Blastopirellula sediminis: one gene and its partner. The protein of the gene in region 2 binds, or shares a complex with, the protein of the main gene of each other region. Links are inferred from orthologs where the notes say so. Each region holds a gene or a part of one and is shown on either strand. Other genes may lie near its edges. The genes, in order: hisH and hisF.

What was found.
Region 1: the proteins of hisF (region 2) and hisH are in contact, whole or in part, in a crystal structure (PDB 6RU0), measured with the Thermotoga maritima proteins. The link is inferred for Blastopirellula sediminis from one-to-one orthologs. Residues at the interface, in WP_004080486.1 of Thermotoga maritima: Met1, Leu2, Ala3, Arg5, Ser40, Glu41, Asp45, Glu46, Ala70, Glu71, Ile73, Asp74, Ile75, Pro76, Phe77, Asp98, Lys99, Ser122, Gln123, Glu161, Thr195, Leu196, Asn247, Arg249, Glu251; in WP_004080484.1 of Thermotoga maritima: Asn15, Arg18, Arg22, Arg117, Leu118, Pro119, His120, Met121, Gly122, Trp123, Asn124, Asn134, Gly135, Tyr136, Tyr138, Val140, Tyr158, Glu180, Lys181, Ser182, Ser183, Lys184, Ile185.

The regions. Positions count from the first base shown.
Region 1 is NZ_JAJKFT010000010.1:2,956,898-2,968,226, reverse strand. What follows is about bases 5,384-8,182. They hold hisH (imidazole glycerol phosphate synthase subunit HisH), read right to left. Parts: upstream 7,193-8,182; coding sequence 6,575-7,192; downstream 5,384-6,574. Other genes in these bases: LOC68_RS23720 (OmpA/MotB family protein), read right to left, coding at 7,349-8,146; hisA (1-(5-phosphoribosyl)-5-[(5-phosphoribosylamino)methylideneamino]imidazole-4-carboxamide isomerase), read right to left, coding at 5,695-6,420; LOC68_RS23735 (elongation factor G), read right to left, coding at 5,384-5,520. Outside these bases: YfhO family protein, read left to right, coding at 1-1,960; serine O-acetyltransferase, read right to left, coding at 2,094-3,071; more of elongation factor G, read right to left, coding at 3,418-5,383; hypothetical protein, read right to left, coding at 8,237-8,749; prepilin peptidase, read right to left, coding at 8,942-10,228; shikimate kinase, read right to left, coding at 10,248-10,781; aroE (shikimate dehydrogenase), read right to left, coding at 10,785-11,329. UniProt on the Escherichia coli protein: IGPS catalyzes the conversion of PRFAR and glutamine to IGP, AICAR and glutamate. The HisH subunit catalyzes the hydrolysis of glutamine to glutamate and ammonia as part of the synthesis of IGP and AICAR.
Region 2 is NZ_JAJKFT010000010.1:569,322-580,742, forward strand. Bases 7,646-10,536 are described here. They hold hisF (imidazole glycerol phosphate synthase subunit HisF), read right to left. Parts: upstream 9,531-10,536; coding sequence 8,760-9,530; downstream 7,646-8,759. Other genes in these bases: LOC68_RS13960 (type IV pilus twitching motility protein PilT), read right to left, coding at 7,646-8,736; LOC68_RS13970 (DUF1559 domain-containing protein), read right to left, coding at 9,849-10,536. Also shown: purH (bifunctional phosphoribosylaminoimidazolecarboxamide formyltransferase/IMP cyclohydrolase), read left to right, coding at 1-1,532; indole-3-glycerol phosphate synthase TrpC, read left to right, coding at 1,555-2,340; TerC family protein, read right to left, coding at 2,406-3,218; sugar phosphate isomerase/epimerase family protein, read left to right, coding at 3,423-4,373; DUF4190 domain-containing protein, read right to left, coding at 4,391-5,104; CvpA family protein, read right to left, coding at 5,136-5,720; ATPase, T2SS/T4P/T4SS family, read right to left, coding at 5,762-7,591; more of type IV pilus twitching motility protein PilT, read right to left, coding at 7,591-7,645; more of DUF1559 domain-containing protein, read right to left, coding at 10,537-10,919.

The DNA of each region.
Region 1 (11,329 bases), 2.4 Mb from region 2 along the record:
AGATCCCCAAGCCGCATTTCATCTGACGCTCGTCGCCGGCGGCTATTTTCTATGCACGCATTGGCGACTCCTCCGCACTCCCCTCCTCTTCGCCAAGCGGAGCATCCCGCTTGCCGCGGCCATCTTGCTCGCCGCTGGACTATCCGCGGTGCAGGTCTTACCGACCGTCGAGTGGGCCGCTCGCAGTCGTCGCGCACTCGTCGATCAGCCCCGTACCGTTTATAGCTATGCCCGACATGCACTTGCCGGCGATGACGTCACCGCCGAGGTCCTACTCGGCAAGGTCGAACAAGGCACGCAAGAGCGTGAGTCGTATCAGTTCAGCTTCGGGCCGTGGCGTTGGCCCGAACTTGTCTGGGCCAATTTCAGCGGCAAGATGTATCCCGAGAATCATCGCTGGGCCAATGCGATTCCGGCCGAAGGGCGCGTCTGGGCGCCGTCGCTCTACGTCGGCGGAACGTCACTGGCGCTCGCGTTGATCGGTGCTTGGGGTTGGCGAAGTCAGCCGCTCGGCAAGTTGCTAATCGCGCTCGTAGCAATCGGCGTGCTCGGTTCGCTCGGCTGGTACGGGCTCGGCTGGCTGCTGATCGAACTTGGGCACGACTTGCAACTTTGGAGCAAAGAGAGCCTGGGAGTCGGCGAGCCATTCGGCGGGCTCTATTGGCTGTTGAATACGCTGGTTCCTGGCTACGCGTCGTTCCGCTATCCCGCGAAGTTGTGGCTACTCGCAGCGCTCGCCGGCAGTTTGCTGACAGGCTTTGGTTTTGACGCCGAACGAGAACGTGCGTTTCGTGGGCTCACTTTATTGATGTTGGGGCTGGCGGCAGTTTCCTGCGTTGCGTTAATCGGCGTGACGCTGCAGCAAAGCAAGATCGTCGCCGCGGCCGCCCAAGTTCCCGCCGATTTACTCCTCGGGCCGATTAATGGAAAAGCTGGGGTCGTCGATATGCAGCTGAGCATGCTGCAAGCGATCATCGTCGCCGTTTGCGTCGTCGTCATCCTCTTCCTGGCGAAGAAGAGACCGCCGATCGTCGCGTCGCTGCTCGTTGCCGTGGTCATGGTCGATCTTTATGCAGGTCTTTCCTGGACCATAGCGACCGCGCCAGATGCGATGTGGGAGTCATGTCTCTACTCCGACGACTATCAAATGGCCAACCGTTGGTATCGCCATCTATCAGCCACCGACTATCCGCCGGAGTTCGCCGCGAAGAGTTCGCCCGATCGGCAGATCGACGGCTTGCGATTCGACCGCATGACCCTTTTCCCGCGGTATCACCTGCTGGAAAAGGTCGGCTCGATCGTCCCTTCCAACTCGCTCGCGCCAGCCGACTACACGCTGCTGGTGGAAGCGATGCAGAAAGATTTGCAGCCGAACGACATGGCCGAACGACTGTCCGCCGCCGGCGTGATCCGCTTTGATCGCACGACGCCGGACGGTCAGGTTCTGCTCGACGGTCCTCTTACCAAGACAATTCCAATGGCCTGGATCGCCGACGGCCATCGGCAGTTTCCCATCGACGATCCACGCTCACGCAACAGTTGGCGAGAAGCGGCCGAAGCGTTCGTGCATCAACACGGGCGTTTGGCGATGTTGCATGGGGAAGAAGCGTCTCCACTCCTTAATGGCCCGGCGCAGGAAAACATCATCGACCAGGTCGATTACGATCGCGTGCAAGATGACGTGATCGAGATTGCCGTCTCCCTCTCGCAACCGTCGTATGTGATTGTGCAGGAATACTACGACGCCGGTTGGCGGGCGGAAATTGAACTGGAAGATGGAGAGAAGATCACTTCGCCGACGGAGAGAGCCAACGTCGTCTTCCAAGCGATCGCGCTGCCGGCGGGACGACATCATGTGACGCTGCGATACGTGCCGGCGTCGTTTTATCGGGGTGCGGCGATTTCGCTCGTTTGCGTTTTGGGGCTGCTTGTCTGGACGGTCTTTGCATTCCGACCGTAGGGTCCGCTGTGCGGACCGAGGGAAGCGTTAAGAGGTTTGGCCGATTGGGGAATGGTGGCGCTGCGACATTTGAAATCTGCTTGCGGCCGCATTTCCCTCGCTTGCGCTTCGGGCTACTATTCGGAAGCACGCTCTAGATCTGGAAGTTCACTTCTTCCGTCAGTTCTTCGGCCGGGGCTTCGCTGCGGAGGCGAAGGCGCGGCTTTTCTAGCAGGACCGTCGTGTGCGGTTCGACGCTGCGGGTAAGCCAAACGCTCGACGCGATCACCGAGTTGTGACCAACCACGGTGCGGCCGCCCAAGACAGTCGCATTGGCGTAGATGACGACGTGATCTTCGATCGTTGGATGACGCTTCATGCCGCGGACCAGGTTGCCGTCGGAGTCGGTGTCGAACGACAACGCGCCGAGGGTCACGCCTTGGTACAGTTTGACGTGCTCGCCGATCTCGCACGTCTGGCCGATCACGACGCCGGTGCCGTGGTCGATGAAGAAGTAGTTGCCGATCGTGGCGCCGGGGTGAATGTCGATGCCGGTTTGCTTGTGCGCCCACTCGGTCATCATGCGGGGGATGAACGGCACGCCGAGGACGTACAGTTCGTGCGCGATTCGATAAACGGTAATCGCTTCCAGACCGGGATAGCAGAAGATCACTTCGTCCAAGCTGCGGCAGGCCGGGTCGCCGTCGTAGGCGGCTTGGACGTCGGTCGCCAGTTGATCGCGCAGCTTCGGCAGACGATTGAGCAGCTCAATCGCCATCGCCTGACCTTTCGCTTCGTAGTCGATCGCGTCGGCCGGTTCGCATTCGCCCCGTTCGCGCTTCAGGCGTTCGTCATGCTGCAACGCTCGCGCGATTTGCGTCGTCAGCTTGTCATGCAGTCCATCGATAAGGTCGCCGACATGGTACGTGATGTTGCCCATGTGCAGGCCTTCGCGGCGGCGATAGCCTGGGTAGATGATTTCTTTCAGATCTTCGAGTGTCGAAACGACGATGTCGTAATTCGGCAGCGGGCAATGACCGAGATAGTTGATTCCACCAAACTGCTTGTAGGTGGCGACAATCCGGTCAGTCAGCGAAGGAAGATCTTCTTTGAGTTTTGCGTCAGAGGCCATGGCTGCGGTTTCCTGCGTCGGCGAGCGTGCGTTGTGGGCGAGACGATGGCGACCGAGAACGTCTCGATCGACGGGGCGTTTTGCGCTAACAACAACAGCGACAACAGAAACGGTGCAAAGCGGGGCACATGATGACGTACCAATCTAGGTAAAACGGGGCAAATTTACCGCCCGGGCGAGACTGTATCTTACGCTTCGCCCCCCTGGAAGACAAAGGGGCGCAGTTTTCTTCGTCTTTCTCCCAAAGCGAAGTTTAACCCGATTTGTAACGTCCAGTCGCCGGCGAATGCATTGCCTGCAACATTTCGGCCGGCGACTGTTTTGGATGACGCGTCAGAACGATCGGTTACGAATCGTCCTCCTCGACTTGGCCCGACTGACGCAGAACCATGTCTTGCACGTTCGGCGGAGCGGCGTCGTAGTGACTAAACCGCATCGAGTACGATCCTTGCCCGCCGGTCATGCTCGAAAGCGTTCTGGCGTAAGTCATTACCTCGGCAAGCGGCGCCGTGGCGCTGACCGTCTGGTAGCCTGGACTGGCGCTCTGTGCCCCCAGCACCTGACCGCGGCGTGTCGAGAGATCGCTGTAAACGTCCCCCATTTTCGCTTCCGGAACGGTGATCTCCAGTTCGGCCATCGGTTCCAGCAGCACCGGATTCGCCTTCTTGAAGACGTCTCGCAGCACCTTCGAGCCGGCGATCTTGAACGCCGTTTCCGAGCTGTCGACTGGATGGAACTTGCCAAAGAAGACTTCGACGCACAGATTCTGGATCTGGCAGCCGGTCAACACCCCCTGGTTCAACCGTTCCAGGAAGCCCTTTTCGATCGCCGGCATGAAGTTACCCGGGATCGCGCCGCCGACCACCGAGTCGATCCACAGGAAGTTGAATTCCGGCAGGTAGTGCCGATTCTTCATGTGGGGGAAGCGACTCTTGTTGGCGAACTTTTCAACGTCGGTTCCACGCGGCAAGGGGCAGACCCGAATATGAACTTCGGCGAACTGTCCGCGACCGCCGGTCTGCTTCTTGTGCCGGAACGAACCTTCCGCTTCGCTTTGAATCGTTTCGCGATACGGAATCTTCGGCTCGTGCGTTTCGATCTCGACGTGATCGCGTCGCAAGAGACGTTCCTGCAACAAGCAGAGATGCAAGTCGCTCATTCCCCGTAGCACCACTTCGTGCGTTTGCGGATCATGGTCGACTCGGACCGTTGGATCTTCTTCAACCAACTTGTGCAGCGCCGCGTTGAGCTTCGCTTCGTCGTTGCGGCTCTTCGGACGGATCGCCACGCCGACCATCGGTTCGGGGAAGTCGATCTCGGGAAGTTTCAGATCCCCTTCGTTGACGCCGGTATGCAGATCTTCGATCTTGGCGACCGCGACGATATCGCCGGGATGGGCTTCGTCGACGGGGCGAAGTTCGGAGCCCTGCACTTCCATCAGCTGACCAATCTTCACCCCTTTGCGACTGCCGTTGTTGAGGTGAATCAATTCGTCTTTGTGGAGCGTGCCGTTGTAGACGCGGATGTACGACAACTTCTGCACGAAGGGATCGATCCGCGTTTTGAATACCTGGGCGGCCAACGGACCATCGGGATCGCCGTTCAATTCAACCGGCTCGCCGTCAGGACCAAGAGCGCTGCGATGCATCATCGACGGCGGCACTGCACAGACCGCGAGTGCATCGAGCAGTTCGGTGAAACCGACGCCCGACTTGATCGAGCAACTGACGACCGGAACCAATGCTCCGGCGGCGACGGCATGCGGAATCAAATCGGCCAATTCGGCGCGACTGGGGACTTCGCCCTCAAAGTAACGTTCCATCCACGCTTCGTCCGCTTCGATTGCGGCTTCGATCAGCGGCTGGCGGAATCTGGTCGGATCGACCAAAGCGCCGCTGGCGTCGGCCCCGTCGTCCATCACGCCGACCACCCGGTCAAAGTGACCCCCTTTGGCGCATGGCACATTGAAGGGGATGCAGTGGGAACCGAACGTCTCGCGAATCGAGTCGAGCAGGGACGGATAGTCGACGTTTTCGATGTCCATCTTGTTAACGACGATGATTCGTCCGAGCCCGGCATGTTCCGCTTCTATATAGACGCGGCGCGTGTTGACGGCGATTCCGCTATGGGCGTCGATGACGATGACGGCGGTATCGGCGCCGCGCATGGCCGAAATGGTTTGGCCAATGAAGTCGGGGTATCCGGGAGCGTCGATGCAATTGAATCGGACGCCGCGGTGACGGAAGTGAGCGAGCGCCGCATCGACCGAATAGTGATGCAGCTTTTCTTCCGGCTCGAAGTCGGTAACGCTGGTGCCGTCGTCCACGCTGTGACGGCCTTCGACTTCGTGAGTCGTTTCAAGAATGCGGTCAATCAGGCTCGTTTTGCCAGAAGAGCCGTGACCGCACAACACAATATCGCGGACGCTTGCCTCAAGACGGGTAGACATAACCAAGACTCCTTAAAACGGGGATGGAGGACTTGGCGAGTCGCCGATCGCCGGTGCGGTCTTAAACTCGCCACGGTCGGCCTGGGAATGCTGCGTCGGATTGAGTGCGGCGGTTAAACGCTCCTTTGATTACGTCGCGTGTTCGCTAATGGGGATGACGTAACGTTCCACGGGCTATAAAAGTGCCGCTCGCGCCGCTTCAACAGCGGCTGAGACGGTCATTTTTCCTTCGTACAAAGTTCGTCCGACAATCGCTCCGTCCAAGCCGGCTGCCGCCAGTTGGGCGACGTCTTCGACGGTGGTCACGCCGCCGGAAGCGACGACCGGAAAGCGAATCGACGCTTTCATTTCCGCCATCGCCGGGACGTTCGGACCGGACATCATGCCGTCGGTCGCAATGTCGGTATATATAACTGCCGCAATCGGCAGGTGTTCGTATTTTTGGGCCAGCGTGATCGCCGAGACATTGCTCGTTTCGAGCCAACCGTCGGTCGCCGCCAAGCCGTCGCGTGCGTCGATCCCCAGCGCCAACTTGCCGGGATAACGCATGCACATTTCTTCAAACCAATCAGGCTCACGCACCGCTTTACTGCCGATCACCAGACGAGCCATACCGAGATCGAGCAACGTTTTGATCGTTTCCTCGTCGCGGATGCCGCCGCCCAATTCGCAGGGGATGTTTACCGCCGCGAGAATCGCCGCGATCGCATTGCGGTTGCTGACTTGACCATCCTTGGCGCCGTCAAGATCGACCAGATGCAGACATTCGGCGCCTTGCTCGACCCAGCGCTTCGCCATATCGGCCGGGTCATCGCCGAAAACAGTTTCTCGGTTGTAATCGCCTTGTTGAAGGCGAACGCATTTACCGCCTCGAAGATCAATGGCGGGCCAAATCTGCATGACGTCAGAGCTTTCTGCTGCGAGCTGCTTGCAAAGAACAAAGCGAATCCGTGAGGGTTCCGCTACATCAAATATCCCACATAAAGCCTCCAGCGACAAGTATTTGCCACTTGCCGCAAAGACTTTGACAACGCTAAAGAAGCGCGAATTCGGCCTAAACCGACGGATTCCACTCGGCGAAGTTCTTCAGGACATGCAAACCGCTGGCCTGGCTTTTTTCGGGGTGGAACTGTGTCGCGATCAGATTGTCGCGCCAGATCGCGGCACAAAACGGCTTGTGGTAGGTCGCTTCGACAGCGACGACCGCCTCGTCATCTGGAACGACGTAATAAGAGTGGACGAAGTAGAAGTGGGTCTGCGGCTCGATCCCTTCGAAGATCGGCGGCTTGTGGCGGAAGGTTACCTGGTTCCAACCCATGTGGGGGACCTTCAGCTCCGGCGGAACTTCAAACCGAACGACCTTGCCAGGCACAATTCCCAGCCCTTCGTGCTCGCCCCCTTCGTAGCCGACGTCGAACAGCAACTGCAAGCCAAGGCAGATCCCCAGCAGCGGCTTGCCGGCGGCGATGTGATCTTTGATCGGACCGACCATATCGCGATGACGGAGCTCGGCGATCGCGTCTTCAAACGCGCCGACGCCCGGCAGGATCAAGTGATCGGCTTGGGCGATTTCCTTCGGGTCGCTGCTGATGACCGCGTGGTGCCCTACCTTCTCGATCGCCTTTTGCACGCTGCGAAGGTTGCCCATCTGGTAGTCGATAATTGTGATCATCGCGGCTCGCTTTGGATCTGGCACGGTCGAACTTGCTCCGCCCAACGGACGCACTACAGCGCAAAAAGTTCAGCGGCGGAGCGATCCATTGTAATTCGGATCGGCCGAAATCGTCAGGCGCCCAAAAAGGGGCGAGAAACGGACGTTAGACCAGCATTAAGAGCTGGCATCGTCCGGGTAGATGACGATGTCGACTCGGCGGTTGCGAGCCTGACCAGCCGGAGTCGCATTCGAGACGACCGGGTGATTGCCCCCGTGGCCGACGACGAACATCCGATTGGCCGGCACCTGGCCGCGAGCGACCAGTTGATCGAACGTCGCTTGGGCCATGCTGGCCGAGAGCTGATGCTGCGACGCGAACGGCGGCGAAGCAGGTTGGTTGTCGGTATGTCCTTCGACGCCGATCAGGTTGCGAGGGAACTGCTGACGGATGACGCCGGCGACCTGGTCGAGCGTCGCGTAAGCGTTTTGATGCAGTTGATTGGTGCCGGTCATGAAGACCAGATCGGCCGGAACCTCGATCCGAATCAGATCGCCGTCGACGCGAACCGTAGCGCCAGGAATCTGAATCTGCGAGACGCTTTGCTGCAAGCTGTTGTTCGGCGTGATGATCGCTCCGCCTCGTTGGCGCGTCGACGCCAGCAACGTGGTGTTCTCTTGCTTGGCCGAAGCGATTTGCTGCTGAGCCATCGAAAGCTGTTCGCCGGCGTCGCGAAGCTGTTTCTTCAGCAGGCCGACTTCGTCCTGCAAGATTCTGGCTTGTTGCTGCGACTGAGCGATCTGAGCGTGCAGGTCTTGATTGTTGGCGTCGAGCCCCGAAGCGCGGCGTTGGAATTCGGCGATTTGAGCGGCCTGTTGCTGCTGAGCGGTCTGGACCTGCTGACGCAGCGCAGCGTCGCTGGTGCACCCAACGGCGAACGCAAACAACAGTATGGCGGCGACAAAGCGGAACATCGTGTCGGCAAATCGGGTTCGAAACTTGAGACAATCTGGCCAGCGGGGCGGATCGTAGCAAGCGTGCTTTATGCAGGCAAGGTCGTTTTCCTACGACGCTAGCACTTCCCGACGGTGCGTCCCTGCCGCGAGTCGCGGATAGTCGCCATAGAACCGCTTGATGTAGTTGCGGCCCGGCAGATGGGCGCAATGCGGCTCCCAGCCGTTGCGGCTCAGATTGCGTTCGGATATCTGCGGATTGGAGACGTCGGTCACGATCGCCGCGGCGTTTCGCAGCCGCGCCACTTCGTCGAGCGTCGCCAGCGCCGTCCGAAACGTCCGCCAAGTGGTTTCCTTCCCCGAGACGACGTAGACCAGCGACAAAAAGTCGGGCGCAGTGAGGGGAGCGTTGTAGTAGAGCCAGCAATAGTCCCCTCGGGATCGCTGATGGACGTACCGCCCGATCGTCATCACCTCGAGCCGAGAGATCATCTTCGGCCAGGGGCGAAAGTGAATCGCTTCCAACTGCGACTTCCGCACGACGATGATCCCATAGCGGCGAGCGCGTACGAGCTCGGCGTCGGCGGACAAATCGGTGATCGTATGGAAAAATGGGCGCAGCATCAGACAGTTCTCCTGCTGAAGCTTAGCTTTTTCTAACGGCCGTGCGGGGAGAAATTTTCGCCCCGAAAACAAGGCGAAAAGCACATCATTAGTAGCCCGAAGCGCCAGCGAGGGAAATGCGGCCGGCAATACCGAACCGCCGGGGAGTAGCCCAACGCATTTCCCTCGCTCGCGCTGCGGGCTACGAATGGATTACGAATCCCGGAAGAGGACCCGTTCTTTGAAGATTTGCCAGGGCCAGAGGATCATGCCGACGCAGATCGGCAGCGCTAAGAAGATCGCCGGCAACATCCAGCCGAGGACCAACATCGGCGCGTATTGTTGCCAGAAACCGGGCCACCAGAGGAAGACGAACATCGTCCCGAAGCAAAGGTAGGGACCAAACGCCAAGGCGACGTCGCCGGTCATCAGCCAACGTCCCACGGCGAACAAGCAAGCGATCATCGGCGCCAAAAAGAAGACCGCAATCGACGGCTGCCAACCGACGTAGGCGCCGATCATGAACATCAGCGTCACGTCGCCAAACCCCATCGCTTCGCGTCCAAGTGCGGCGCCGGCGAAAATCCGCACAAGCCAGATGAGCGCTCCGGCGAACGCCATTCCGCACAATGACGAGAGGAGCCCTTGCCACGAATCATTCCCGCCGGCCAAGAACCAAACGGCCGATATTCCAAGCAGACCGATCGCCAGCAGCCCCAGATAAAACGGAGTCAGTGCGTAGCGACGAAAACTGCCGACGAGAAAATCGCAGCCCCGTTTCAGCCCTTTCCGCCACCAGATGATCTTCGGCGTGATCGCGAGCCACCACCCCAGATACAAGATGAGCCCGATCGCGAGTCCCATCCCGCCGTTCAACGCCTCAGGCCACGGCTGATCGCCGGTCGTTAGTCGCAGGAAGGTCGGTTCGATCGTTCCGCTGAATTGGATTGGCACGTACGTGACCGGCGGATCGGGCACCGTCAACAGCGACATCGGCATCACGGTGGCGAAGATCAAGCCGAGCAAAAGCCCAGGGATCGTAATCTCGTCGGGGATCAATCGTTCGTCAAAGTCGATGAAGGTGGCGACCGTCATAAAGCAGATCAGCGCCATGTGACTGAGGAACGTCGCATGTAGGGTCCCTTGCATCTGCGCCGCCGGGGTCATGATGATCTCCGGCACAAGTTCGCCCTGGACCATGATCCAGTAGTAGTAGGGCGTAACGAGCGTGAAGAAGAGGTCGATCAACAAAGGCCGAACCCAATAGTAGCCGCCATGCAGCGGAACTTCGCGACTGAGGGAAAGCCAGCCGAAGACCGGGATCCAATCGAACCACGATCGGGGCGGAGCGCCGTCGAGCGGCTTGGTCCACGGATCGATGTTCGCAGGGGTCGAGCGGAGTCGATAGATGGCGCGGTTGATCTGGCCGCCGGCGAACGCACCGATCACCATCAGCAAAAACATCCGCAGTTCGATCGATAGTGCGAGCCAGGCGTTCACGTCTGCATTTCCTTGCGGCTTACGACGCCGACTCGATTTTCGGAGCGAAGAGTTGGTAGATTTCGTCGGCCGCTTCTTCCGGCGTTCGGGTTTGCGTATCGACGATCGCGTCGGCCGCTTCGCGATAGAGCGGCTCGCGAACTTCGAGCAGATGCTGAATCTCGTCAAGCGGCTGCTTGTCGGTCAAACCGGGACGTTGCGCCGCAGTCGCCGTATCGGCGGAAATGCGAGCCAGGATCGTCTCGGCATCGGCCGTCAGCCAAACGGTAAAGCAATTGGAACGAATCGCAGCGCGGTTCTCGGCCCGCAGAACGGCCCCGCCGCCGAGCGCGATTACTTGTTGATCACGCTGCGTGAGATCGGCGACCACGGCCGTTTCCAGGTCGCGAAAGGCCTGTTCTCCATCGGCGGCGAAGATCTCGGCGATGGTCTGCTGCGCACGCGTTTGCAGCTCGACGTCAGCGTCGACGGCCGGCCAACCGAGTCGCTCCCCCAACAACCGGGCGACATGCGACTTGCCGACACCGCGAAACCCCACGAGCGCCAAATTCATTCGCTAACTCGCTTTCGCGGCGCCAGTGATCTTCTTCAGCGTGTCCCGCATCAAATCGCGCGACGGCTCGACGCCGGTGAACCGTTCATACTGCAGCGCCGCCTGACGGACGAACATGTCGACGCCGGTCACGACCTTGCAATCGCGCTGTCGCGATTCTTTGACCAGCAGCGTCTGTTCAGGATTGTAGACGGTGTCGAAGACGACCATGCCAGCGCGGAGACGAACCTTGTCGATCGGCGATTCGTTGACGTTCGGATGCATGCCGACCGGCGTCCCGTTAATCAAGATGTCGACCCGTTCCAAGCCGCGATCGTCCCAGGTCACCGTGCGGCAACCGAGGCTCTCCGCCAATTCGGCGGCGCTTTCGTCGTTGCGGCTCGAGATGATCACGTCGACGCCGCGGTTCTTCAGCCCCCACGCGATCGCCTTCGCGACGCCGCCGGCGCCGAGCACCAAGGCCGACTTGTTTTCAAACGGATTGGCGAGTTCCTTGGGGAATGCGGTCGCCAGGCTGGCCAGCGCGGCGTCGCAGTCGGAGTTGAAAC
Region 2 (11,421 bases):
TCAGCGACAAGCTTGGCCTGGCCGACTTCGCTCGCGGTCTTAGTTCCCTCGGAATCACGATCTATTCGACCGGCGGCACACGCAAACACCTGGAAGCGGAGGGAATCGCCGTCCGCGACGTTTCCGAATACACCGGTTTTCCGGAAATGATGGATGGTCGCCTGAAGACGCTCCATCCGAAAATCTTCGGCGGCATCCTTTGCCGGCATGACCGCGACGACGACATGCGAGCCATCGACCATCACCGCATCGAGGCGTTCCCGCTGGTCGTCGTCAACCTTTACCCGTTTGAAGCGACGATCGCCAAACCGGGCGTGACGATGCCCGAAGCGATTGAGCAGATCGACATCGGCGGTCCGAGCCTGGTTCGCGCGGCGGCCAAGAATCACGCGTTCACCTCCATCGCGTCGCGACCGGAACAATACGCCGAGATCCTCTCGCAAATCGAAGCGACCGGCAGCACGACGTTTGAACTGCGGCAGAAGCTCGCCGCCGAAGCCTTCTCGCACACTGCGGCCTACGACCGGGCGATCTCCGACTACTTCGCGTCGCAACTTGCTCCGGAAGCGTTCCCCGCGACGATGCACATCTCGCTGAAGCGCGAAGAGATCCTCCGCTACGGCGAAAACCCGCATCAGCAAGCGGCGGTCTACAGCAACCCGCGCGAAGTGGGCGCCAACCTGGTCACCGCTCGCAAGCTGAACGGCAAAGAATTGTCGTACAACAACCTGCTCGATCTCGACAGCGCGTTGGCGATCGCCCGCGGCTTGCCTGATTGCGGCGTCAGCGTGGTGAAGCACAACAATCCGTGCGGCGCCGCTTCGAGCGACAACATCGCCGACGCTTGCCGCAAGGCGATGGATGGCGACCCGGTCAGCGCGTTCGGCAGCGTCCTCGGCTTCAACCAGCCGGTCGACGCGGCGACGGCCGAGTATCTGTCGACTCCGGGCCTGTTCGTCGAAGCGATCGCAGCCCCCAGCTTTTCGGCCGAAGCGGTCGAGATTCTGACCACCAAGCCGAAATGGAAAGCGAACGTCCGCTTGATGCAGGTAGGCGAATTCACCGATCGCCGCCCTGACTGGCAAACCCGCTGGATCGAAGGGGGCCTGTTGGTTCAAGGTACGGACTTCTGCGACGATCCCGAAGCGGAATGGACGGTCGTAACGGAAGCGAAGGTCGCTCCCGAATTGATGGCCGAGCTGAAGTTCGCGTGGGCGGTCTGTCGATACGTGAAATCGAACGCGATCGTCCTGTGCAAGGATCGCGCCCTGGTCGGCGCTGGCGCCGGTCAGATGAGCCGCGTCGACTCGGTCGAAATCGCGATTAAGAAAGCGGCCGATCGCGGCCCCGGCAGCGTGTTGGCCAGCGACGCGTTCTTCCCGTTCCCGGACTCGATCCACGAAGCCGCCAAAGCGGGCGTCGCCGCGCTGATTCAGCCGGGCGGATCGAAACGGGACCAGGAAGTGATCGACGCGTGCAACGAGCACGGGCTGCCGATGATCTTCACCAGCCGCCGTCACTTCCGCCACTAAACCGCAGCAGGAAACGTGCTCCGTGTCGACAGTTCTCGATAAAATCGTCGCTACCAAACGGGAAGAGATCGACGTCGCCAAGGAGCAATACCCGGCGGAATTGCTGGAGAAGATGCTGGAAAAAGCGCCCCCGGTGCGTGATTTCTTCGGGGCGCTGGCGGCGGAAGGTCCGATCAAACTGATCGCCGAAGTAAAGAAGGCGAGCCCCTCCAAGGGGATCATTCGCGAAGACTTCAATCCGGTCGAAATCGCGCTGGCGTACGAAGCGGCCGGCGCGACTTGCATCAGCTGTCTGACCGATGAAGTCTATTTCCAAGGCTCGCTCGACTACCTCCGCGAAATTCGTAAAGCGGTCGGCATTCCCGTTCTGCGGAAAGACTTTATCCTCGATCCGTATCAACTGCTGGAAGCCCGCGTCGCCGGCGCCGATGCGGTGCTGCTGATCGCAGAGTGCCTGGATGACGAGACGTTGCGGACGCTACTCGACGGTACGCATGAGCTCGGCATGACGGCGCTGGTCGAACTCTACGAGCCGGAAAACATCTCCCGCGTGCTGGCCTCCGGCGCCAAGTTGATCGGCGTCAACAATCGCGATCTGCGAAATTTCGAGATCGACCTGAATCACACCGTCCGCTTGCGTCAGCAGATCCCGAGCGAAAAGCTGCTGGTCGGCGAAAGCGGCATCTTCACGAACGACGACGTTCAACTGCTGGCCAACGCCGGCGTCGACGCGATCCTGGTCGGCGAGAGCTTGATGCGGCAGAAGGATATCGGCGCCGCAGTCAAAACGCTGCTAGGGACGAACTAGTCGACTGCGATCTCTATCGAAGGTTAGCCGCGATAGCTCCGCTGTCGGGGCTAACCGTTAGTTATCTAGTGCCCTGCCGATTCTTCGATGGCCTGCTTCTTCCCTTTCGCCACCGATTTCATCCGCAGGTTGAGCATTTCGACAATCAGCGCGAACGCCATTGCGAAGTAGACGTATCCCTTGTCGAAGTGGGCGCCGGTTCCTTCAGCGACCAGCATCACGCCGATCAAGATCAAGAAGCTGAGGGCCAGCATTTTCAGCGTCGGGTGACGTTCAACGAAGTTCGAAATCGGGTTGGCGAACGTGATCATCACGCCGACCGCAGCGATCACCGCCGCAATCATCACGTAGATGCCGGGGATGACGCCGCCGATCGAGCCCTTCACCATCCCAACCGCGGTGATGACCGAGTCGAGCGAGAAGATGATGTCGAGCATCATGATCTGCAGGATGACTCCCCAAAAGGTCACTTTCTTCTTCGGCAAGTCCTCGCCGTCGCCATGCGGCTCATGCTCCAGCTTCTCATGAATCTCGCCGACGCTCTTCCAAATCAGGAACAACCCGCCCCCCAACAAGATCAGGTCCTTGATCGAGACGTGATTCAGCTCTTCGTGCTCCAGCAAATACTCCGATTGGATCCCCAGGTCGGTCCAACTGAAGATCGGGAAGGTCGCCTTCATCACCCACGAGATCGTCATCAGCAGTAGGATCCGCATCACCAGCGCCGCTAATAGCCCCAGCTGACGAGCCTTCGGACGCTCGGCCTCTGGAAGTCTCCCAGAGACGATGGCGATGAAGACGATGTTATCGATCCCCAAGACGATTTCGAGCGACGTCAGCGTTACGAGGGCGATTAGGGCTTCGATCCAAGCGTCCATCAAGCGGCGATCCTGTTAGCGCGGATAGGAGTTTGAGCGGTTGTTCGTCGACGGAGCGGCGATCTTGGCCCCCTCCGACGCGAGTATCATAGCCGAGACTCTCTGCTGCGCATACGGACGGCGGCGGCGTTGAAATCGCCCCTGCGTCGGTTCAGAATAGAACGATTCCCACCTGACTTCCCGCACACCCTGGAAACGCCTGCGATGTCCTACCAACTCGATCGACGCGACGCTTTTCGCTTGGCTGGCCTGGCCGGCGCCGGATTCTGGCTTGGCGCTTCAAGCTCCCTGGCGGCCGAAACTACGGCAGCCGGCGATCATGGCATTCGCTTTTGTCTGAATATGTCGACGATTCGCGGGCAAAACCTGCCGCTCGACCAGGAAATCGAAATCGCCGCCAAGGCGGGCTACAGCGGCGTCGAACCATGGATCAACAAGATCGCCGCCTACCAAGACGCGGGGGGCAATCTCGACGATATCCGCAAACGGATCGCCGACCACGGCATGCAGGTCGAAAGCGCCATCGGCTTCGCCCAATGGATCGTCGACGATGAAGCGGCCCGCAAGAAAGGGCTCGAAGACGCTCGCCGCGACATGCTGCTGGTCAAAGCGATCGGCGGCACGCGAATCGCCGCTCCGCCGGCTGGAGCGACCAAAGGAGAGAAGCTCGATCTATTGGTGGTCGCTGATCGGTATCGCGCATTGTGCGAAGTGGGAGAAGAAGTCGGCGTGACGCCGGAACTGGAGCTGTGGGGCTTTTCGGCCAACCTCAGCCGGTTGGGTGAAGTCGCGTGCGTGGCGACCGAAGCGGCTCACCCGCGCTCCTGCATCATGCCGGACGTCTATCACATCTACAAAGGAGGCTCCGACTTCGCCGGGCTTCGCGTGATCAACGGCGCCGCGATGCCGGTCTTCCACATGAACGACTATCCGGCCGCTCCGCCGCGGAGCGAAATCAACGACAGCTTCCGCGTCTTTCCGGGAGACGGCGTCGCCCCGCTGACGCAGATCATTCAGGATCTGAATGCAGGCGGTTTCCGCGGCGCGTTTTCGCTCGAACTGTTCAACGCCGAATATTGGAAGCGGGACGCCCTGGAAGTCGCCAAAGAAGGGCTGACGAAGATGAAAGCGTCGGTCGATAAGGCGCTCAGCTAGGACGATCGAGCGATCGCCTACTGATCGTTAGCGAAGCCGATATTCGAGACGTACCACTCGTAGTCGACATTGCTTTCCTTGCGCCCGGGCAACCGTCCCAACTCGATCCCGATCTCGCGATGAGCGTCGCCGCTGGTCGCCTCAAAGACGCATGTCGGAAACGGCTTGCCGTCGTCGTAGCGGATTTGCGCCACACGCAGGAACCGGAAACGGGGCTTCGGCTCTTTGTGCTCTTGCAGCCACTTCACGGCGACATTCCCCATGAAATCGCCGTACTGTTCCAGCGCTTCCGGATTTTCGCTGTAGTAAACGTTTAGGTCGCTGTCGAGCGGTATGCGTCCGTTGGCCGAGATCGTCAGTTGGTGCGCCTCTTGGGGACTATCCACCGCCAACGGCAACCAGGCGGCGGCGAACTTCTCGGCGTTGCTTTCGATCGCTTGGGCGGTGATCAGACTATGAGCGACGCCGGCCGATCCCAGCACGCCGGAGAGAATCAATCCGAGCATGGCGATTCCTTTGCCGGTCAGGTGATCGCTGTTATTGATGTTGCGCAATGCGATCAGCGCGACGATGATCCCAACGATCGGCACGAACCAAAAGATCTGGTTCGAAATCGCCAGGATCGATGCGAACCCCAAAACGACCGCTGCGATCGCAGCGCGGCTCGGCTCGCGATAGTTGACGAGGTCTTCGTTTCCGGCGGACAGTTCTGGCGAAGAGAATTCGGTCATCAGTCTACAAACTTACAAGCGATGGAATCGACTACGGCGTGTCGAACAAGCCCTTCTTCGTCTTCAGTTCGGCGTTGCGTTTCAGGCGCGACTCAATGTACTTGTCGGTCTCAAATGGCTTGCCGAGCAACCCCATTCCCAAGGTCGACGGAAGCTGAACGTACCAGCCGCCGAAAATGGCCCCGCTCGCACTGAAGGCGCTTCCGCGCATCATGTTTTGAAAGCCTTCGGCTCCAATCGGCGCCGCAAAGAACGAAAAAGCGCACCACGCTAAAAAGATGGAGGAGGCCCAACCGCAAAAGACGTAGTCGAGAATTTGTTCGCGGGTGCCGCCCCCGATCCGAACCGGCACCGGCGAAAGCTTTTCGGTAATCGCGCGGGTGATCGCAAAGAAGATGAGGAACAAAATCCACATCGACAAGAATTCGGAGAAGTAGAAGAGCCCATCGTACAGGCTGACCAGCAAATTCGCCAACGGCGTCGCGTAATTCGCCGCCATAACCCCTGCGAAAGTGATGTTAAACATCATCAGGGCGCAGGTCCAAAAGCCTTGACTGAAAGTCAAGGCGAAGAACGCCACCTGCAAAATCAGCAGGACGAGGTAGTTCATATTCATGGCGTAAACGCCTTTCTGAGCGTGTTGGGCTCTGGGTTGTCTTATTCTTTAAGTGCGCGACCGATTTCTTCCAGCGACGTAACGCCGCTGACCGCCAGCAGAATCCCTTCCTCCTGCATCGTGCGATTGCCGGCCTGTTTGGCGGCGGCTCGCAACGTTTCCAGTCGCGGCTGCGACACCAGCGCTTTGCGGAAGGCGTCGTTCACTTTCACGAATTCGAAGATGCCGACGCGACCGTAGTACCCAATGCCGCCGCACTTGGTGCAAATCGACTTCGGATCTTCCGGATTCGGCTTGCCGGCGCGATAGAGCGTATCGACGCGTCCGGCCGGAATCCCCAACTTCTGCAACATCTGCGGCGTCGGCTGGAACGGTTCACGGCACTTGTCGCACAAGCGACGGCAAAGCCGCATATTGAGCGAAGCGCTGATCGCCTGGGCGAACGCTTTCGGCTCGGCGCCGATCGCCATCACGCGCAAGATCGCTTCGACCGCCTCCTTGGCGCGGGTGGAAGTGAAGACCAAGTTCTTTTCAGCCGCTTGGTCGATCAGCACTTCCATCGTCGTAGCGTTGTCGATCTCGCGAAACACCAGCACGTCCGGTTGCTTGCGAAGCAAGGTCGGCAGCAATTGCTCTTGCGCCTGGTTCTCCGGATCGTAGGTCATCAAGTTGACGTTCAGAATCTCCGGCTCTTTGGAGGTCGTCTTTTCGAGACCGGCGAAGTCGCGAATCAAACGGTCAGTCGAACCGATGCCCAGCGAATAGAGCGTCGAGAGACCGCCTTCCGGCCGCGCCGAAAAGATGAATAGCCCATGCGGCTCGAGCATCGCTTGCTTGACTTCTTCCAGCAGCTTTTCTCGCATTCCCAAGTCGATCAAGGTGGTCAGCTTCGGATCGTTGCCGGACAATTCCAGCAAGACTCGTTCGCCGGTCGGAACGCCTTGGCTCGAGATCTTGCAGGTGTACTTCGCCTTCCCGTAATTGGCGCCAAACGTTCCCTGCTGTCGCGAGCGGCGATCTTCCGGCTTCAGAGCCGAGATCAACTTCATCAGCGCCAGCATCAGATCGCTCGATTCGCGATCCCGGGCTTCGCCGGCGTGCCAGACGCCGTCGATGAAGTACTTCATCTGTACGTTGTCTTTGCCGTAGTCCATCAAAACCTTGGACGCGCGGCGTTCATGAATTTCGGCGATCAGCTCTTTGACCCAGACATAAGCGTCCGGCGCCTTCTTCGCGTTGTAGAGATTGGCGGTGTTCTGTTCGCCGCTTCCCCCTTTCGGGATCAGTTCGACGCTCGGTCCCATGTCCCACGGCTCTTTTCGCTCCGCCGCCACTTTTCCGCCCGACATTTGCGACATCACAAAGCGGATGTGGTCCGGCGTCATCACGCGCAAGTGAGGATCGAGCATCGCGTTCCGCTTGTTGATATAAATCCAGAGCGGCACGACGTAGAGGGCGACGGCGAAGAAGAAGCCGAGGAAAAACGGCACCAGCGCGATGAACGCCCAGCTCAACAGGAAGAAAGGCCAGAAGTTGGCCGAGACCCAGCCGGCTTGCGACAGCTTCATGCGTTCGCTGTCGACGCTGACCCAGGTCGTCGAATAGACCCAGCAAAGATAAAGCCCCCACGCCATCAACAGCATGACCGGATTGACGAATCCGTAGTCGCCCGGCTCGCCGATTCTTGGCCCCGATGGCGAAGCCGCCGGAGTCGATGCGGCCGGAGCGGGCGCTGGCGCAGCGGCGGGCGTTTCCGTGGCAGGCGCCGTCGCGGGCGCTGCGGCCCCTTCCTGGGCGGATAGGTAGACCGGCGCCGATAAGACGACCGCCAGTGCGGCCGTCGCAAGGATAAGCGAAGAGATGCGCTGCATTAGACCATACCAGGTTGCGAAACATTGATGCCCTTGAGCGACATCTTCAAAGCTTCCAAATTCGGCGCGACGGCGAACGCAGTCTCGCGATCGATCAACTCCTCATCGATCAGCCCCTTCAGACTCATCGTGAAGTCCTGCATACCATCGTCCTTACCGACTCGGATCGCGTCAGGCAGCTTGCTGTCCTTCCCTTCCAGAATCAGCTTTTGAATCATCGGGCTGAGGGTCATGATCTCGACCGTCGGCACGCGGCCGACGCCCGGCTTGATCGACTTCAACAGCTTTTGGGCGACGATGCCGCGCATGTTGAACGCGATGGCGCTGCGAATCGAGCCATGCATTTCTTCAGGGAACAAGTCGAGAATACGACCGATGGTGCTCGGCGCGCTGGAGGCGTGAATCGTACCAAACACCAAGTGCCCGGTTTCCGCCGCGTGAATCGCCGTGAGGAACGTTTCCTGATCACGCATTTCGCCGATCAGGATGATGTCGGGGTCTTCACGCACCGCGTGCCCCATCGCGATTTCAAAGTTCTTGACGTCCTGCCCGATTTCGCGCTGGTTAATCAAGCACTTGTCTTCGGTGTAGACGAATTCGATCGGGTCTTCCAGCGTCAGGATGTGCTTGGAATAGTTGCGGTTAATCCAGTTGAGCATCGACGCGATCGTCGTACTCTTACCGGAACCGGTCACCCCGGCGAGCAGCACCATCCCCTGGTCGAACTTGCAGAGCGACTCCATCACCGGCGGCAAGTGGAGCCCTTCGAAGTTCGGAATCCAGTTGCTAATGCGACGAGCGACCAGCCCCAGGTTGCCGAGCTGCGTCAACATGTTCACGCGGAAACGCCAGCGAACGCCGTCGACGTCAATCGAATGCGCGAAGTCCGCCCCGCCGTTTTCTTCCAGAATCTTCTTGTTGCGTTCGTCGAGCAGCGGAATCAACAGGCGAACCATTTCTTCGCCGTCGACCGCTTCGCGATTCAACTCGCGCAGCGTACCGTTGATGCGCACGATCGGCGGGCGCCCGACTTTCATATGCAAGTCGGAACCTTCCAACTTCACGCAGGCTCGGAAGATCTTGTCGACCTCCAGCTCTACTTTCTTCTTCAGGTATTTTTCTTTGAGTTCCGGGCCATCCGACATCTGTTCGTTCTCCGACTAGTCCGCTAGATCCGCACGGCGACTCCGCGCTCGGCCATAATCCGTTTTGTTTCCGCAATCGAGTATTCGCCGAAATGAAAAATGCTGGCCGCAAGGGCCGCGTCGGCTTTCCCCAGTTGAATCGCATCGGCCAGGTGCTCCGGCTTCCCTGCGCCGCCGCTGGCGACCACCGGAATCGAGACCGCTTCGCTGACCGCTCTCGTCACTTCAAGATCGTAACCATCTTTCGATCCGTCGCAGTCCATGCTGGTCAGCACAATCTCGCCGGCGCCGAGCTCTTCGACCCTTTTGGCCCACGAGACCGCTTCCAGTCCGGTCGGCGTCCGACCGCCGTTGATATGCACTTCCCAGATCTCTTCCCCCGCTTCGTTCTTCACCCGCTTCGGGTCGATGTTGACCACGATGCACTGGCTGCCGAAGCGTCTGGCCGCTTCTCGTACGAATTCCGGGTTCTTACAGGCCGCCGAGTTGATCGAGACCTTGTCGCTGCCTGCGTTGAGCAAGGCGCGGATATCTTCGATCGTGCGAATCCCTCCGCCGACGGTCAGCGGCATGAAGACTTGCTCGGCCGTTCGCTTCACGACGTCGAGCATGATCGCTCGCTCTTCGTGGCTGGCGCAGATGTCGAGAAAGACGAGTTCGTCCGCCCCTTCTTGCTCGTAGCGCGAAGCGACTTGCACCGGGTCGCCGGCATCGCGCAGGTTGACGAAGTTGGTTCCTTTCACGACGCGACCGTGGTCGACGTCTAGACAAGGAATCACGCGATGAGCCAGCATCGGCGACTTTCGAGTTAAATAGTTGCGTAAACGGGAGTTCCGACCAGTCGCCAGCAGAAGTTTGGCGACCGAAGAGGTGCAAATCTACTGTAAGCCGGGCAAGGGAGAGGGTCAACTAACCCAGCCGCTCTACAGATGCCGATCTTTCCGATTTGCCGAGGGAGAATCCGGCGATTTGACGGCCAAACCCGCCGCGGCGACTCCCCCCGGTCGGAGCCGGCGCAAAAAAAAGGCTCGCGAGCGCCACCTGACGCTCGCGAGCTGAGTTGTCCATCGTTCGATATCGCCCGTTCGCTGGAAAAGGAACAGGCGAGCCGATTAATATTCGCCGATCGTCTGACCGTCGTTGCGGATACCAAGCTTTTGGTAAACGCCGAGCACGGACGGGGTCGGGATCGTCGGCGACAGGTTCACCGGATCGCTCGGGGCTTCGATGCTGGTCAAAGCGATGTCCGAGTTGCCGAAGTTGATCGTTTCCGCAATGAACTTCACCGAGCCGTCGCCGAAGGCGAACTGGGTGCCGCCCGGGTGGTTGCTGCTGAAGCCGTCCCACATGGTGCCGGCGGCGCCATAGGTGGTCGCGGTCTGATCTTTGTAGTTCGGCGGAACGCTGACCTTGCCCATCGAGTTGGCGTTGTAGCTGGTGGCGTTGGCGTTCATCGCGGCGACGCCAGCCCAGGTGCCCACCCCTTGGTATTCAGCACGTTCGCCGACCAGGAAGGTGTTGCTGGTGCCGTCGGTCATCGACTGGAAGCCGGTCTTGCTGTTGTTGAAGATGATCCCGTTGTTCTTGAACACCTGGGTGTCGTAAACGCCCGAGCAAGCGACGTAGTTGGTGGTGCTGGTCTGCAGGAAGACCGGAGTCGGGGTACCGCCCGCGAAGGCGCGGACCGAAGTGCCGGAGGCGCAGCCGGTCTGAGCGACGCCGGTCGTCGGGTTCTTGACGTTGCGGCAGCTCGGCAGAACGCTGGCGGTGTCGCTCGGGCAACGGAAGGCGTCGATTTCAGCGACCATGCCGAGGTTCGTCGCGCTGTTGACGGCGGTGCTCAGCGGGGTGTTCATGCTGTTCTTGGTGACGCCCATCAGGTCGTACAGGTTGTTTTGTTCGAGCTGCGGCAGGACCAGCGAGCCCCACGACCAAGCGTTGACGTAGCCGTTGCTGCTGCTCTGGACGGCGCCCGACGGAAACGTCTTGAACGTGTCCGCGTAGTTGTGGCAAGCCAAACCGAGTTGCTTCAGATTGTTGGTGCAGGACATACGACGAGCAGCTTCACGAGCTTGCTGCACGGCCGGCAACAGAAGGGCGATCAAGACGCCGATGATGGCGATCACGACCAGAAGTTCGACGAGCGTAAAACCTCGACGGCGCATACCTAGAGCGATAGACATTGCCTCTCCAAAAGAAAGCGAAGGGAAGAACTGTTCCGTGTGTGCGGATGATTAAACGACGAGATGCGTTTTAGGTTCCGTTGGTGCCTCTCAGATTTCGCTGAAGAATCGGACCCTATTTGGTTAATTCAAGATTTGAACCCCAGGTATGTCAAGCGAGCGGTCGTGAAAAAACTTTAATATGCAATCCCCAATAAACGCTGCGAATTCTTACGTTTTTTCTATCCACAGTCGCCGTGCCCTGAATTAATAATTCTTTGCTGAAACGGACGCGAATTTCGCACATATTGCTGGCTTGGTCGCCACTAGGACCGCTAGATCACGCGGAGCGAAACTGGGAATTACGGGAACCCGAGAGACGAAAAATACTTTTTTTCTGTCATGCAAATGAGGGGGTCGCAATCGCTTAATTTCAACGCCAAAACGACGATTTACCCCGTTAGCTAGCTCGAGGAGGCGATCAACGGAAAACCGGCGGCGTGATCGAACGCAAGCTTATCCC